DNA from 2 places in the Agrococcus sp. SGAir0287 genome. Region 2 is predicted to be linked to the other one. Evidence: predicted binding sites of a transcription regulator. Region 2 holds the regulator's gene; the other holds the start of a gene.

What was found. The regulator LexA, encoded in region 2, represses DNA repair genes until DNA is damaged. The targets are predictions, from matches to a motif close to TCGAACANNTGTTCGA.
Positions count from the first base shown of each region.
Region 1: a site for LexA is predicted at 1,474-1,489, ahead of C1N71_RS14205 (HNH endonuclease signature motif containing protein). Genes of this name have one in related genera too.

Region 1 covers NZ_CP027942.1:2,965,143-2,969,527, forward strand. Annotated here, with positions in the region: gene C1N71_RS14190 (hypothetical protein) at 166-723, shown strand; gene C1N71_RS14195 (antitoxin) at 751-969, shown strand; gene C1N71_RS14200 (hypothetical protein) at 1,099-1,413, shown strand; gene C1N71_RS14205 (HNH endonuclease signature motif containing protein) at 1,526-2,983, shown strand; gene C1N71_RS14210 (GyrI-like domain-containing protein) at 2,980-3,609, shown strand; gene C1N71_RS14215 (ATP-dependent DNA helicase) at 3,610-4,385, opposite strand, start outside.
Region 2 covers NZ_CP027942.1:1,973,931-1,978,315, forward strand. Annotated here, with positions in the region: gene C1N71_RS09395 (histidinol-phosphate transaminase) at 1-1,071, opposite strand, end outside; gene C1N71_RS09400 (LysM peptidoglycan-binding domain-containing protein) at 1,167-1,496, opposite strand; gene lexA (transcriptional repressor LexA) at 1,739-2,368, shown strand; gene hflX (GTPase HflX) at 2,426-3,916, opposite strand; gene C1N71_RS09415 (class I SAM-dependent methyltransferase) at 3,901-4,385, shown strand, end outside.

The DNA.
Region 1 (4,385 bases), 990 kb from region 2:
CACGCGAAGCATCTCGCACGATCGTCTCGATAGGATGAGGCCGCTGGATTCCTGGGATCGCGGGCCACGTCGGTGCGCTGCAGGTGATTCGGCCGCCGAACCACACACTTCCTGGAGCACTGTGCAGCGCATCCCGTCGTCCGTCGCGCGCGCGGCGGTCGCGGCATGAGCGACGACGCGATCGACGCCCTCGTCGCGGCGATCGGCGCCGCGCTAGATCGCCTGGCGGCGACGGTGCGCGACCTCGACGACCTCGACGCCCCATCGCGCTCGTCGAACGCATCCCGCCGCGCGCTGCTGCGAGGACTCGCGACGCATCTCGCGCACGTGACGGCAGCCCTGCGCTCGTGCCACGCGCCCGAGGCAGCGCTGACCTGCACCCGGACGGACGAGGTGCTCGAGGGCCCTGCGCTCGCGGCGACGCTGGTCGAGCGGTCCAGGCAGCTGCGTGCGGCAGTGCGGCGCGCTCCCGCCCCTGCCGTCGCCGGCAGCGCGCTCCGCGACGAGCTCGACGCCGCCCTCGCGCGCATCGAGATCTGCCACGTCGGCCTCGACGCGGGCTACGACCTGCCCGACCTCCCCGAGCGTTCTCTCGACGCGTGCGCACGCGTGACCGACGCGGCAGCCCAGCTGCGCGACCTGCTGCCGCCGCGTCCGCGCATCCGCCCTACCGCTCGGCGCGGGCCGGGCATAGCCTCTCCCCCAGGCCGCCGTTCGTCGTGAGCCGCGGCACCGACCGAAGGAGTCAGCATGGGCGCGCTCGACGACCTCGCCAAGAAGGCGCAGGGCTTCGTGGAGGAGAACAAGGGGCAGATCGAGGAGGCCCTGCAGAGCGAGAAGGCCGAGGAGGTCAGCGACACCGTCCTCGACGCCGTCGCAGGCAAGATCGACGACGTCACGGGCGGCAAGCACTCGGACGCGATCCAGAATGCTCGCGAGCAGATCGACAAGCGCATCGGCAACGAGTAGCGCAGGACGGATGGAGGGGCGCGGCCACGTGGGCCGCGCCCCTTCGTCCGTGCTCGCCGCAAACGGCCGCGACTCGAGGTTCGAGCGTGGCGCGGCCGATCGGCCCCGTGGTGCGCCTAGGGTCCGCTCATGAGCACGCTCGGCGACGATCCCGATCGAGACCCGGCGCGCGTGCGCTTCCCACCCGCGGGGATCGTCCTGCTGGTCGTGACGATCGCGCTCGTCATCCTCGGCACGTGGCTCGCGGTCCAGGGGATCGATTCGTACGCGTCCCAGGAGCCCGAACGACGCATCGCGCAGGGCGAGCTGGGCCTGGCGCTCCTCGCCGCCGGCGCAGCGACGCTCCTGGCGACCTTGGTCGTCGGCGCGATGCGCTCCATCGCGCAGCAGCAGCTGGATGTCCTGCTCGCGCGCGTCGTCGGATCGGGCGAATCGGCCGACTGAGTCGGATGCGACGGTCCTGGCGCCTCCGGCCACGATTCGCCTTCCACAGGTCGCATGGATTCGAACATACGTTCGAATCCATGGTATGCTTCGTATGGCGAAGGGGCAGCGGATGCGCGACGAGGCGACGGTCGAGACGGCGGTCGTCGACGCGCTCCTCGCCGGTCGCGAGTCCTGGTCCGGGCTGCTCGATGCCGAGCTGCTGACCGTCGTCGACGAGCTCGCGGCGCGCCGCCGGGCGATCGACGCGGCCCTCGCCCGCGCGACGGCCGAGATGGCGCGACGCTCGGACGACCTGCCGCCCGCCGACGCCCTCGTGCGGCGCGCCGGCCACCGATCGGCCGCCGAGATGCTGCAGCAGCGCGTCGGGCTCCGCTCGCGGGAGGCGCGCGTGCTGTGCGCGGTCGCCGACGCCACGCGGTCGACCGTCTCGCTCTCGGGCGCGACGATCGCGGTGCCGTTCCCGCACGTCGCCGCAGCGCTCTCGGCGGGCTGGATCTCGCTCTCGCAGGCGCACGCGATCGTCGAGCCGCTGCAGCGCTGCGGCGCACGCGTCGCTCCGGCCGACGTCGAGATCGCCGAGCGCGACCTCGTCGCCCGCGCGATCGGCGCTGCGGAGGGGGACGCCTCGCCGCAGGTGCCCGAGGCGCTCTCGGTGCTCGCGCGCCGGTGGCTCGACCACCTCGACCCCGACGGCGAGGAGCCGCGCTACGACGAGCAGCTCGCCGGTCGGTTCCTGCGCCTGCGTCGGATGGCCGACGGCTCGGTGCGCGGCGAGCTGCGCTGCACCCCCGAGGTCGGCGACGCCATCCAGACCGTGCTCGACGCCGAGGTACGGCCTCGACGCGTGACCTTCGCGGCGTGCGACGGCGACGCGGAGGCGGAGGAGGAGCGCGACGATCGGACGCTCGACCAGCGACGCATGGACGCGCTCGCCGCGATCGTCGCGCACCACGGCGCGTCGGCCTCCCCGCGCGTCTGCGGCGAGGCCGCGACGCTCACGATCGTCACGACGGCCGATGCCCTCCACGGCGAGCCCGCGAGTCCCGACGACCGGCCCTGGCTGCGACGATCGGGCGACATCGTGCCGGTCGCGGTCGCCGCGGCCCTGCTGTGCGACGCCTTCGTGCAGCCCGTGCTGCAGGGCGACGACGGCGAGGTGCTGCGCCTCGGGCGCCGCAGGCGGCTCTTCTCGACGAGCCAGCGACGCGCGATCGTCGCCCGCGATCGCCACTGCCGGGCGCCGGGCTGCTCGGCACCCGCCGGCTGGTGCGAGACGCACCACGTCGTGCGCTGGGCGGACGGCGGCGTCACCGACGTCGCGAACGGCATCCTGCTCTGCCGCTTCCACCACACCGAGGTGCATCGCGGCGCGCTCGAGATCCGACCCGTCGAGGACCGACCCAAGGATGGCGCGATCCCGGAGGAGGACGCGATGGCCGACGCCGGCCATCGACCTCCCCGGCCCCGATCTCGAGCCGAGCGGCTCCCTGCGCTCGCGCGATGGCGCGTCACGAGCCGGCATCGCCGCAGACCACGCACGCGTACGCCGATCCCGATGCGGACATGAGCGACGCCCCGTCGCGTCCCCGTGACCTCAAGCGCGAGCTCGACGCGTACCGGGCCCGCGAGGGCGAGCTGCGCATCCTCGACGTGCCGCCACTCACGGCCCTGTCGATCGACGGGCACGGCGACCCGAACGCGACCGAGCGCTTCGGGCTCGCCGTCGGTGCGCTGTTCCCGCTCGCGTACGCGCTGAAGCAGGCGGCGCGGCGCGAGGGCCGCGACTTCGTCGTGATGCCGCTCGAGGGGCTCTGGTGGGCCGACGACATGGCGGCGTTCACGCACGAGCGCGACAAGGCTCGCTGGCACTGGACGTTGCTGATCGTGGTGCCCGAGCACGTCGACCGTGACGCGCTCGACCAGGCGCGCGCGAAGGTCGAGCGCAGGCGCGCGGCGCCCACCCTCGGCGACGTGCGCCTCGAGCGTCTCATCGAGGGCCGCTGCATGCAGACGCTCCACGTCGGCGCGTTCGACGACGAGGCAGCGGTGCTCGCGCACATGCACGACGACGCGATCCCAGCCTCCGGGCACCGCATGACGGGCCGGCACCACGAGATCTACCTGTCCGACGCGCGGCGCACGCCACCCGAGCGTCGGCGCACCATCCTCCGGCAGCCGATCGCGCCGATCTGATCAGGCGCTCGCCGCCTGCGCCCTCGTACGCACCTCCGAGATGTACTCGCGCACGCGCTGGTCGACGATGATGTCGGCTGGACGCAGGGGCCGCGACAGGTAGAGGCCGTCGAGGCTCGTGAGCCGCGACAGCGCGACGTACGTCTGCCCCGGGCTGAAGGCGCGCGAGCCGAGGTCGACGATCGCCTGGTCGAACGTCGAGCCCTGCGACTTGTGGATCGTCACGGCCCACGCGAGCCGCAGCGGGAACTGGGTGAACTCGGCGACGACGTCGCGCCGCAGCTCCTTCGTCGCCGGCGAGTACTGGTAGCGGTAGCGCTCCCAGACCGCCGGCTCGACCTCGTGGTCCTCGCCGTCGACCTCGACCCACACGGTCGCGCCGATGTCGACGACGCGGCCGATCGATCCGTTGACCCAGCGCTGCTGGGAGTCGTTGCGCAGGAACATGACCTGCGCGCCTTCCTTGAGCTCGAGCACCTCGTCGGCCGGCAGCGCCCGCGGGCCGAAGTCGCCGGACACCTCGGCGACCGCCTTGCGCACCGAGCCGGACAGGCGCGCGAGCTCGCGCGCGTTCGTGCGCTGCACCATGTCGTTGCGGGTGGCGAGCGTGAGGATGTCGTCCTCGGGTGGCGTGCGCGCACCCGCATCGTTGAGCAGCTGCGCGACCTCGGCCGTCACGGTGCCGTGGCGCACGGCGTTGAGCGCCACCTTGAACTCGAGGTCGGCCTGCCGGTGGATCTCGACGAGCTCGACGGTGTGCAGCTCTGCCTCGAGCC
Region 2 (4,385 bases):
CGCCAGACGCGCCACGGATGCGAGGAACGCGTCGGTCTCCTCCGGCGTCCCCGCGGTCACGCGCAGCGTGCGCGGGATGCCGACGTCGCGCACGAGCACGCCGTCGGCGAGCAGCGCCTCGAACGCCGCGCGCGGATCCGAGACGCCGCCGAAGAGCACGAAGTTCGCATCCGACGGGTACGGCTCGAAGCCGAGGCCCGCGAGCTCGCCGACGATGCGGTCGCGCTGCTCGCGCAGCTCGTCGACGCGGGCGAGCATCGTCGGCGCGTGCCGCAGCGCCGCGAGGGCGGCCGCCTGGGTGAGCGCCGACAGGTGATACGGGAGCCGCACGAGCCGCAGCGCGTCGACGACCGCGGGATCGGCGGCGAGGTAGCCGACGCGGACGCCCGCGAACGCGAAGGCCTTGCTCATGGTGCGCGAGACGACGAGGCGCTCGAAGCGCGGCAGCAGTGCGAGGGCCGTCCGCGACCGATCGTGCGCGAACTCGGCGTACGCCTCGTCGACGAGCACGATGCCGCGTGCAGCCGCGCATGCCGCCTCGACGACGTCGAGGCCGAGCGGCGTGCCCGTGGGGTTGTTCGGCGCGCACAGGAACACGAGGTCGGGATCGTGCCGCTCGATGGCCTCGACGACGGTGGCGGCGTCGAGGGTGAAGTCGGCGGCGCGCGGCTCCGCGACGTACGCCGCACCCACGCCCTGCGCGAGCAGCGGGTACATCGAGTAGGTCGGCGCGAACGACAGCAGGGTGCGCCCGGGCCCGCCGAAGGCCTGCAGCACGTGCTGCAGCACCTCGTTGGATCCGTTCGCCGCCCAGATCGACGCGGCCCCGAGCCCGTGGCCGAGGTAGTCGGCGAAGGCCTCGCGCAGCTCGGTGAACTCGCGATCCGGGTATCTATGCACGCCGGCGATCGCGTCGCGCACCGACGCGACGACGTCGTCGACGACGACATCCGCGATCGGGAAGGCGTTCTCGTTCACGTTGAGCCGCACGGGCACGTCGAGCTGCGGCGCCCCGTAGGGCACGCGGCCGACGAGGTCCGCGCGGAGCGGCAGATCGTCGAGCGAGGTCACCGCTCCAGCCTAGGCGCGCCAGGATGCGCCACCGCGCGGCCCTGACGCGACCGCGCCCCGTCCCGGATCGGGACGGGGCGCGTGCGATGGCCTGCTCAGCGGGTGTACTCGGCGGGGATCGCGAGCTCCTGACCGGGCTGGATCGCGCCGCCGATGCCGTTGATGCGCTGGATGTCGGCGATGACCTCGCGCGGGTCGACGTCGGGGGCGACGACCTCGGCGATCGACCAGAGCGTCTCACCCGGCTGCACGACGACCGTCTCGTGCGACACCTCGACGGCCGTCTGGCCGGCGATGGCGGTCGTCGCCTGCAGGACGCCGAGCCCGCCGAGGGCGAGCACGGGCGCGGCGACGACGATGGCGAGCGCACGTCGTCCGCGCGCCGTGATGCGCAGTGCCGGGGCCTGGGTGGCGATCGCGGTCATGGTCTGCTCCTCGTCTGCGTCGGATCGCGGGTGCGGCGCTCGGCCGGGAGCGTCGCACCCGCGTTCCATGATTCGAACGTACATTCGGATCATCCGTTCGTCAAGAGCCCGATTGCCCTGGATTCCCGGACGACACGCTCGAACACCCGTACCCTTCGGACCATGCCGTCGGATACGCTTTCGAACGAGACAGAGTCAATCGGCGACCACCGACACGGTCGTCGGCGAGAGGACGACGGGCCATGGCACAGCGGCAGCTGACCGAGAAGCAGACGGCGATCCTGCGCTGCATCCAGGAATCCGTGCGACAGCGGGGCTACCCGCCGAGCTATCGCGAGATCGGCGACGCCGTGGGCCTCTCCTCGCTCTCGAGCGTCACGCACCAGCTCGGGCAGCTCGAGCTCGCCGGCGCCATCCGCCGCGACCCGGCGCGGCCGCGCGCCATCGAGGTGCTCGTCGAGGCCGACGACCCGGCGGACGCGGCGGGCACGGATCCGACGGCCTACGTGCCGCTCGTCGGCCGCATCGCCGCCGGCGTGCCGATCACCGCCGAGCAGCAGGTCGAGGAGATCTTCCCCCTGCCGCGCTCCCTCGTCGGCTCGAGCCAGGACCTCTTCATGCTCAAGGTCGTCGGCGACTCGATGATCGACGCCGCGATCTGCGACGGCGACTGGGTCGTCGTTGCGCAGCAGTCGACCGCCGAGAACGGCGACATCGTCGCGGCGATGCTCGACGAGGAGGCGACGGTCAAGGTGTTCCGTCAGCGCGACGGCCACACGTGGCTGCTGCCGCGCAACTCGGCGTTCGAGCCCATCCTCGGCGACGAGGCCGTCGTGCTCGGTCGCGTCGTCGCGGTGCTGCGCTCCGTCTGACGCCCACGTGCGAGGAGGCCGGTCGGGATCGATCCCGACCGGCCTCCTCGCGTCTCGTCAGCGCGCCGGCAGGACGCGGAACTCCTCGAGGCCGTCGACGGCGTCCTCGGTCACGAGGACGTCGAGCCGCGTGCCCGTCTCCTCGTAGGTCTCGCGCTCGATCGTGGCGCGCTCGTGAAGGCGCGAGACGACCTCGCCGCGGTCGAACGGCACGAGGAGCGACATCGCGATCGTGGGCCGCGGCAGCAGCTCGGCGATCCGCTCGCGCAGCTCGTCGATGCCCCTGCCCGTGCGAGCGGACACGAAGATCGCCGACGGCACGAGCCCGCGCAGCACCAGGAGCTCGTCGTCGCCCACGAGGTCGGCCTTGTTGAAGGCGACGACCTCCGGGATGTCGCGCGCGCCCGTCTCGCCGATGACGTCGCGCACCGTGGCGAGCTGCGCGGCAGGGTCCGGATGGCTCGCGTCCACGACGTGCACGATGACGTCGGCGTCGGCGACCTCCTCGAGCGTCGAGCGGAACGCCTCGACCAGCTGGTGCGGCAGGTTGCGCACGAAGCCGACGGTGTCGGCGAGCGTGTAGAGGCGTCCGTCGGGCGTCTCGGTGCGGCGCACCGTCGCGTCGAGCGTCGCGAACAGCGCGTTCTCGACGAGGACGCCCGCGTTCGTGAGCCGGTTGAGGAGGCTCGACTTGCCCGCGTTCGTGTAGCCGGCGATCGCGACCGACGGCACCTCGAAGCGGTCGCGGTTCGCGCGCTTCGCCTGACGAGCGGGAGCGAAGCCCTTGATCTGGGTGCGCAGCCGCGCCATGCGGTTGCGGATGCGACGGCGATCGAGCTCGATCTTCGTCTCGCCGGGTCCGCGCGAGCCCATGCCGGCGCCCTGCCCGCCGACCTGACCACCGGCCTGGCGCGACATCGACTCGCCCCAGCCGCGCAGGCGCGGCAGGAGGTACTCGAGCTGCGCGAGCTCGACCTGCGCCTTGCCCTCGCGGCTCTTCGCGTGTTGGCTGAAGATGTCGAGGATGACGGCGGTGCGGTCGATGACCTTCACCTTCACGACGTCCTCGAGCGCGCGGCGCTGGCTCGGCGCGAGCTCCGTGTCGGCGATGACGGTGTCGGCGCCGGTCTCGCGGACGAGCTCGGCGAGCTCCTGCGCCTTGCCGCGCCCCACGTAGGTCGCGGGGTCCGGCGTCGGACGACGCTGCAGCACGCCGTCGAGCACGACCGCGCCGGCGGTCTCGGCGAGCGCTGCGAGCTCCCGCATCGAGTTCTCGGCATCGTCGACGCCGCCGGCGTGCACGCCCACGAGCACCACGTTCTCGAGGCGCAGCTGCCGGTACTCGACCTCGGTGACGTCCTCGAGCTCCGTGCGCAGGCCCGAGACGCGGCGCAGCGCGGCGCGGTCCGCGCGCTCGAGCTGGTCGCCGTCGAAGTCGCCGTCGGCCGCGTCCGCGCCGAGCGCCTGCGCAGCGCGGTCGAGCAGGCGCTCATCGCCGGGATCCGCCCACTCGAGGATCCGGTCGACGCGCGATGTGCCCTCCGCCATGCTCTTCCTCCACTACGGTCGGCTGGGTGACCGACCACTACTTCTCCGCCGCCTCCGGCGACGCCCCCACGCGCGAGGTGCGCGCGACCCTCGCGGGGCGCGAGCACTCCCTGCTCACGGCGCCCGGGGTGTTCTCGGGCGACGGCCTCGACGTCGGCACGGCCGTGCTGCTCGACGAGACCCCGCAGCCGCCGCAGTCGGGCGACCTGCTCGACCTCGGCGCCGGCTGGGGGCCGATCGCCCTCTCGCTCGCGCTTCGCGCCCCTGAGGCGCGGGTGTGGGCGGTGGATGTGAATCCGAGGGCGGTCGACCTCGTCCGGCGCAATGCCGAGCGTGTCAGCGTAGCAAACGTCGCTCCCGCGCTGCCTGCCGACGTGCCCGATGTTCGCTTCCAGGGGATCTGGTCGAATCCCCCGATCCGCATTGGCAAGCAGCAGCTCCACGAGCTGCTGCTGACGTGGCTGCCCCG